Regions from separate parts of the Streptomyces sp. NPDC053493 genome, predicted to be linked through region 1. Evidence: riboswitches for the same ligand, from Rfam matches in the RefSeq annotation. Region 1 holds a riboswitch; the other holds the start of a gene.

Region 1 (3,287 bases):
ACGAAACAGGGCCGGTTATCGGAAACGACGGCCCGGAATTAAGCGCCCGACTTTTATACGGCCCGGGTGTTAATTCCCCGGTCCCGCACTGTTTACGGCATGTTGCGAAACCCTCACACGCGCCCGCTCGGGCCGTTTCAGCCGGTGCAGCGGGGCCGCCCGCTCCACGTGCAGCGCGGTCAGGGCGCGGGCCCGCTCGGCGTCGCCGCGCGCGACGGCGTCCACGATGGCGCCGTGCTCGGCCCAGGCCTCCACCGGCCGGACGGCCGGCTCGACCGCGTACATCCAGTCGATCTTGTGCCGCAGCTGGGTGAGCAGCGCCGTGAGCGGCGGGCTGCCGGAGGCCTGCGCGAGGGTCTCGTGGAACCAGCCGCCGAGCGAGGCCAGATCCTCGCCGCGGCCGCGTCCGGCCCGCTCCTGACCCAGTCTGACCAGGCCGCGCAGCACCTTGAGGTGGGCCTCGGTGCGCCGCTGCGCGGCCCGGGCGGCGCCCAGCGGCTCCAGCAGCGAGCGCATGTCGAGCAGGTCGGCGGCCTCCTGCTCGGTGGGCTCGGCGACATGGGCGCCGGCGTGGCGCCGGCTGACGACGAAGCCCTCGGACTCCAGCGTGCGCAGGGCCTCGCGGACCGGGACGCGGGAGACGCCGTAACGGCGGGCGAGACGGTCCTCGGTCAGCCGGGTGCCCCGCTCGAGGACCCCGGAGACGATGTCGTCCCGGATCGCCGTGCATACCGAGTGCGCGGGAATGCGCATGTCCGACCTCCGCTTTCGTCCGCGCGAATCCCCATCGAGCGGCATCTGTCCGGCGACTCTATTGCAGGACGCCGGAATTTCCGATGCCGCCCGGTGACAGGGAATGCAAAAAGCCCCGGCTCGAACGAGCCGGGGCTTCTTCAGGCATTCGGACGCCGAGTCGGTCAGACGTCGACGCCGCGGGCGCGGAGGTAGGCGACGGGGTTGATGTCGGAGCCGTACTCCGCGGTGGTGCGCGCCTCGAAGTGGAGGTGCGGGCCGGTGGAGTTGCCGGACGAGCCGGAGACGCCGATCTGCTCGCCCGGCGTGACCGTCTGGCCGACGTGGACGTGGATGGCGGAGAGGTGGCCGTACTGGGTGTACGTGCCGTCGTTCATCCGGATGACGATGTTGTTGCCGTACGCGCCGCCCCAGCCGGCCTCGACGACGGTGCCGGAGCCGACGGAGACGACCCTGGTGCCGTAGGAGGCGTGGAAGTCGATGCCGGAGTGGTGGCCGGAGGACCAGAGCGAGCCGCCGGTCTGGTAGCCGGTGCTCACGTACGAGCCGGCGACGGGGAGCTGGAAGGAGTTGAGGCGCTTGCGCTCGGCCTCGCGGGCGGCGCGCTCCTTGGCGGCGCGGACCTCCTTGGCGCGGGCCTCGGCCTTGCGCTTCGCCTCGGCGGCGGCCTTGGCGCGGGCGGCGGCCTCGTAGGCCTCCTTCTCCTGCGCGTCGGCCTGGGCGTCGACCCGCTCGGCGAGGGACTCCTCGGTGATCACCTGGGTGAGACCGGTGTCCTCGACGGAGGTCGTCTCCGTGTCGGCGGCGAGCGCCGGGGAGGCGAGGGTGCCGATGACGCCGGTGGTGGCGAGCGTCGCCACGCCGGCGATGCCGGCGCCACGGCGCGTCAGACGGCTCGGACCACGATGCTTCCCGGTGGCACGGGTGAACGCCATGTAGTGGCTGATCCTTTCCTTCCCTCTCGCCTACCGGGTTAGCTGACGGGTTCGGAGCAGGAAGGTCTCCTACGGGCCCCTCCGCGTCGCGCGAAGGCGTCCGATTCACCCCAGGGACTGCGTACGGGTCCCCGGCTCCCCAGGCTCGCGCCTTGCGGGGACTCGGCGATGACTGTCCGTTGCCGCGGGCGCGGCGTCGTACAACGGGCGGACAGCCGGATCGACGCTAGGCGGACCTTCCGTCAATCGCCAAACAGAGCACCCACTTTGTTAGACATGCCACAGGGCATACGATCACACCCTCCAGCAATCCGGACATAAAGGAGGACCCTGGCGATCCGGTTCGCCGGGGTCCTCCTTCTCGTCGCCGTCGCGCCGACTCCTCGCTGCCACGTGACGGCGGCTCAATCAGCCGGTGGCGACGGTCACTTCACCGATGCCGAGGGCCCGCACGGGCTCCTCGATCTGCGACGCGTCGCCCACCAGGACGGTGACGAGCCGGTCCACCGGGAAGGCGTTGACGACGGCCGCGGTCGCCTCCACCGTGCCCGTCTCGGCGAGCCGCGCGTACAACCGCGCCTGGTAGTCGTCGGGGAGGTGCTGCTCGACCTGGTCGGCCAGCGTGCCGGCGACGGAGGCGGCGGTCTCGTACTTGAGCGGGGCGACGCCGACCAGGTTCTGCACGGCCACGTCCCGCTCGGCGTCCGTCAGGCCCTCGGCGGCGAGGGTGCGCAGCACCTTCCACAGGTCGTCGAGCGCCGGGCCGGTGTTGGGCGTGTCGACCGAGCCGCTGATGGCGAGCAGGGAGGCGCCGTTGCCCTCGCCGTCGGAGCGCAGCACCTGTCCGAAGGCGCGCACGCCGTAGGTGTAGCCCTTCTCCTCGCGCAGGACGCGGTCCAGGCGGGAGGTGAGGGTGCCGCCGAGGCAGTACGTGCCGAGCACCTGGGCCGCCCAGACGCGGTCGTGGCGGTCCGGGCCGACGCGGCCGATCAGCATCTGGGTCTGAACGGCGCCGGGGCGGTCCACGATGACGACCCGTCCGGTGTCGTCGGCCGTGATGGGCGGCATGGGGCGCGGCGCGGCCGGCGAGCCCGTCCAGGCGCCCAGGGTCTCGGCGAGCACCTTGTCCAGGTCGACGTCGGTGAGGTCGCCGACGACCACGGCGGTGGCGGCGGCCGGCCGCACGTGCGCGTCGAAGAAGGCGCGGACGGCGGCGGCGTCGATCGCCTCGACGGTCTCCTCGGTGCCCTGGCGGGGCCGGGACATCCGCGAGTCGGCCGGGAACAGCTCCTTGGAGAGCTGCTTGGCCGCGCGGCGGGCCGGGTTGGCCGTCTCGTGCGGGATCTCGTCGAGCCGGTTGCGCACCAGTCGCTCGATCTCGTTCTCGGCGAAGGCCGGGGCGATCAGGGCCTCGGACAGCAGGCCGAGGGCCTTGGGCAGCCGGGAGACCGGCACCTCGAGGGAGACCCGTACGCCGGGGTGGTCGGCGTGCGCGTCGAGGGTGGCGCCGCAGCGCTCCAGCTCGGCGGCGAACTCCTCGGCGGAGTGCTGGTCGGTGCCCTCGGACAGGGCCCGGGCCATGATCGTGGCCACGCCGTC
Region 2 (3,287 bases), on a different contig from region 1:
CTCACCGGCCTCGGCTTCGGCTTCGCCGCGCTGCTCGGCGCCACCGCCCGGGCCCGCCGCACCCGTCTGGTGCTGCTGCCGCTGGGCGGCCTGCTGCTCGCCATGGGCATGCACGCGCTGTGGAACGGCTCGGCCAGCTTCCACCCGCTGGCGTTCCTGCTGGTCTACGGCATGTTCATGGTGCCGGTCTTCGCCCTGCTGACCTGGCTCGCGATATGGAGCCGGCAGAAGGAGCTGCGCACGATATCCGGCGAGCTTCCGGCCTACGCGACGGCCGGCTGGCTCGCTCCCGATGAACCGCTCGCGCTCTCCTCGATGCGGGCCCGCTCGCTGGCCCGCGGTTACGCCGCCCGCAGCCTCGGCAAGCCCGGCGCCCAGGCGGTCGGCGAGTACGAGGCGTTCGCGACGACCCTGGCGTTCCTGCGCCACCGGGCCCGGCGCGGGCAGGCGGCGCCGGACTTCACGGCCCGCGAGCAGGAGCTGCTGCACCACCTGTGGCAGCGCCGGCAGGTCGCCTCGCCGGCGCTGACGTACGCGGCCCGGGCCACCGGCCGGGTGTGGTCGCCGCCGCAGTACCTCGACTACGGCGGCTACAACCCGTACCGGAGCTAGAGCAGCCGGCTGGGCCTCAGATGCTCAGGCCCTTGGAGCGGAGCCAGTCCGCCGGGTCCATGCCCGCGCCGGACGGCGTGTGGACCTCCAGGTGGAGGTGGGGGCCGGTGACGTTGCCGGTGGCGCCGACGCGGCCGATGGTGTCGCCGGTGCCGACGGACTGGCCGGCGCCGACCGTCATGGAGGAGAGGTGGCAGTACCAGACCTCGGTGCCGTCCTCGAGCTCCAGCACGATCCGGTAGCCGTACGCGCCGGACCAGCCGGCCGACTTCACGGTGGCGCCGTGGACCGCCTTCACCGGCGTGCCGGTGGGCGCGGCGAAGTCCAGGCCGGTGTGGTGGCCGGAGGACCACATCGAGCCGGCCTCGCCGTAGGTCGAGGTGATCGTGTACGAGGACGTCGGCAGCGCGTAGCTCGCGGCGAGCCTGGCCAGGCGCTCGGCCTCGGCCTTCGCCGCGGCCTCCTCCTCGGCCTTCTTCTTCGCCTCGGCGGCCGCCTTCTCCGCCGCGTCGGCCTTGGCCTCGGCCTCCGCCGCCGCCTTCTCCGCCGCGGCCTTCTCCGCGGCGGCCTTCGCCTCGGCGTCCGCGGCGGCCTGCTGCTGCTCGGCCTGCTGGAGGATGCGGGCGCGCAGCGCCTCGCCGGCGTCGGTCCGGGTGGCCCCGGCCTGCGCGGCGCCGGTGCCGCCGGCCGAGCCCGTGCCCGCCTGGTCGGCCGTGGTGTAGGTGAGGGCGGTCAGCGGCTGGGTGTTGTTCCCCGCCCCGGTCGCCTCGGAGCCGCCCTCGTCCTCGTCGTGTCCGCCGATCAGACCGCCGACGCCCGGCAGGTCGGAGGCGTCGGGCAGGTGGACGTCCGGCAGGTCGACGTCCGGCAGCGCTATCGAGACCGGCGGCTTCTGCTGGGCGGTGGCCAGGCCGCCGGCGCCGACGGCGGCGATCACGCCGACACCGAGCACGGTGGAGGAGCGGGCGAAGTTGGAGCGCTGCTTGACCACGCGGTGGCGGCCGCCCGAGCGGCCCCGGTCCCGCAGGGAGTCCTCGGTGGGGTTCCACTCCTCGCCGCCGCCCGGGCCCTCGGCGGCGCCCGCCGGACCGGGAGCGCCGAAATAGTCGAAGGGGTTTTCGGGAGCAGGGGTGTTGGACGCCACGGAGGCGCTCTCCTTTCCTTCCTTCTCGCCTACCGGGTTAGCTGACGGGTTCGGAGCAGGAAGGTCTCCTACGGGCGTGCCGCACGAGTGCGGTGGGGCCCGATTCACCCCAAGTGGTGGTTCCCCGGTTCCCTTACGGGATTCGGCGCGCGCGCACGGTGCCGTCTCTTGCGACGGCTGGGACGACCGCGCTGCGTTATCGAACGTTAATAGACGCGGCCACTCGATTCCAAGCCGTTCCCCTTGATCATTCACTGAATTGTGAGGCTATGTCCCGAGTTGACCACCGTTCAGAAGAGGCCGCCGACACATCGCCGACACACCTTCAAACTGACGTTGAGTCAATTGTTATCGGAGGGAGACCCTTCGACTACGACCGGTCACCACCCGGCGGCACCACCGGCATCGTCCGGCGCCGCTCCGGCTGCCCCACCGCCGGACGGCTCACCGCGAGCAGCGCCATGTCGTCCGTCGCACCACCGCCCGTGTGCCGGCGCACGTCCGCCACGAGCGCGTCGAGCAGCTCCTCCGGCCCCGGGAAGATCCGCCCGGCGAGCCGCTCCCGCGGGTCGTAGAACTCACCGTGCGCGTCCCGCGCCTCCGACAGGCCGTCCGTGTAGAAGAGGAGCGTCGCGCCCGGCGGATACGGCGTCTCCTCGGCCCGGTCGGGCCACACCGCCAGCTCTCCCATCCCCAGCGGCAACGCCGCCTCGCTCGGCCGCAGCACCTGCGCCGCCCCGTCCGCGTGCAGCAGCAGCGGCTCCGGATGGCCGCGGTTGACCACCCGTACGGTCCGGTCGCCACCCGGGATCTCGGCCAGGACGGCGGTGGTGAAGCCCTCGAAGGCGTCGAGCCCGTCGCGCCGGGTGCCCTCCCGGGCCAGCGCCCGCTCCAGACGCGCCGCCACGCCCTCCAGCGTGGACTCCTGCTCGGCCGCCTCCCGGAAGGCGCCGATGACCACCGCCACCGCCTCCACCGCGTCGAGCCCCTTGCCCCGTACGTCGCCGACCACCAACCGCACCCCGTACGGGGTGTCCTGCACCGCGAACAGGTCGCCGCCGATGAACGCGTCCGCCTGCGCCGCCTCGTACCGGGCCGCGATCTGCAGCCCGCCGATCCGCGCCGCCGGCGTCGGCAGCACCGCCTTCTGCGCCGTCTCCGCGATCACCCGCGCCGAGGCGAGCCGTTCGCCGCTGCGCCGTACGACCCGGTTGATCAGCAGCGCCAGCGCCGAGACGGTGAGGACCGTCAGCGTCTCCGTGAGCGCCGGGATCTGGTCCACCGTCTCGTTGTAGACGTGCAGCCCGACGCTCGCGAGGACGGCGGCGATGCCGGTGAGCAGCGTCGTCAGGGTGGAGAAGAACGGGGCGGCGATCAGCGGCGCGGCCGAGAACAGCGGGGCCGCGGTGTAGGTGGGCGGCGTCGCCAGGTCGTACACCACCCCGCCGACGATCACCAACGGCGGCAGCGCCCGGATGAAGCGCCGCGCGCCCCGGTACGCGCCCGGAGCGCCCGGAGCACCGTGCCCGCC

The links. A riboswitch is a leader RNA that binds a small molecule or an ion and turns the genes downstream of it on or off. The one in region 1 is predicted to bind cyclic di-AMP.
Region 2: linked by a shared signal. The riboswitch ahead of ACIGO8_RS33915 (M23 family metallopeptidase) and the one ahead of ACIGO8_RS24625 (M23 family metallopeptidase) in region 1 are both predicted to bind cyclic di-AMP.

The regions. Positions count from the first base shown of each region.
Region 1 covers NZ_JBITXS010000009.1:123,537-126,823, reverse strand. The annotation lists gene ACIGO8_RS24630 (GntR family transcriptional regulator) at 70-753, opposite strand; gene ACIGO8_RS24625 (M23 family metallopeptidase) at 918-1,688, opposite strand; cyclic di-AMP (ydaO/yuaA leader) riboswitch at 1,701-1,866, opposite strand; gene ACIGO8_RS24620 (M16 family metallopeptidase) at 2,097-3,287, opposite strand, start outside.
Region 2 covers NZ_JBITXS010000025.1:8,862-12,148, reverse strand. The annotation lists gene ACIGO8_RS33920 (PrsW family intramembrane metalloprotease) at 1-612, shown strand, start outside; gene ACIGO8_RS33915 (M23 family metallopeptidase) at 629-1,756, opposite strand; cyclic di-AMP (ydaO/yuaA leader) riboswitch at 1,768-1,914, opposite strand; gene ACIGO8_RS33910 (PP2C family protein-serine/threonine phosphatase) at 2,127-3,197, opposite strand.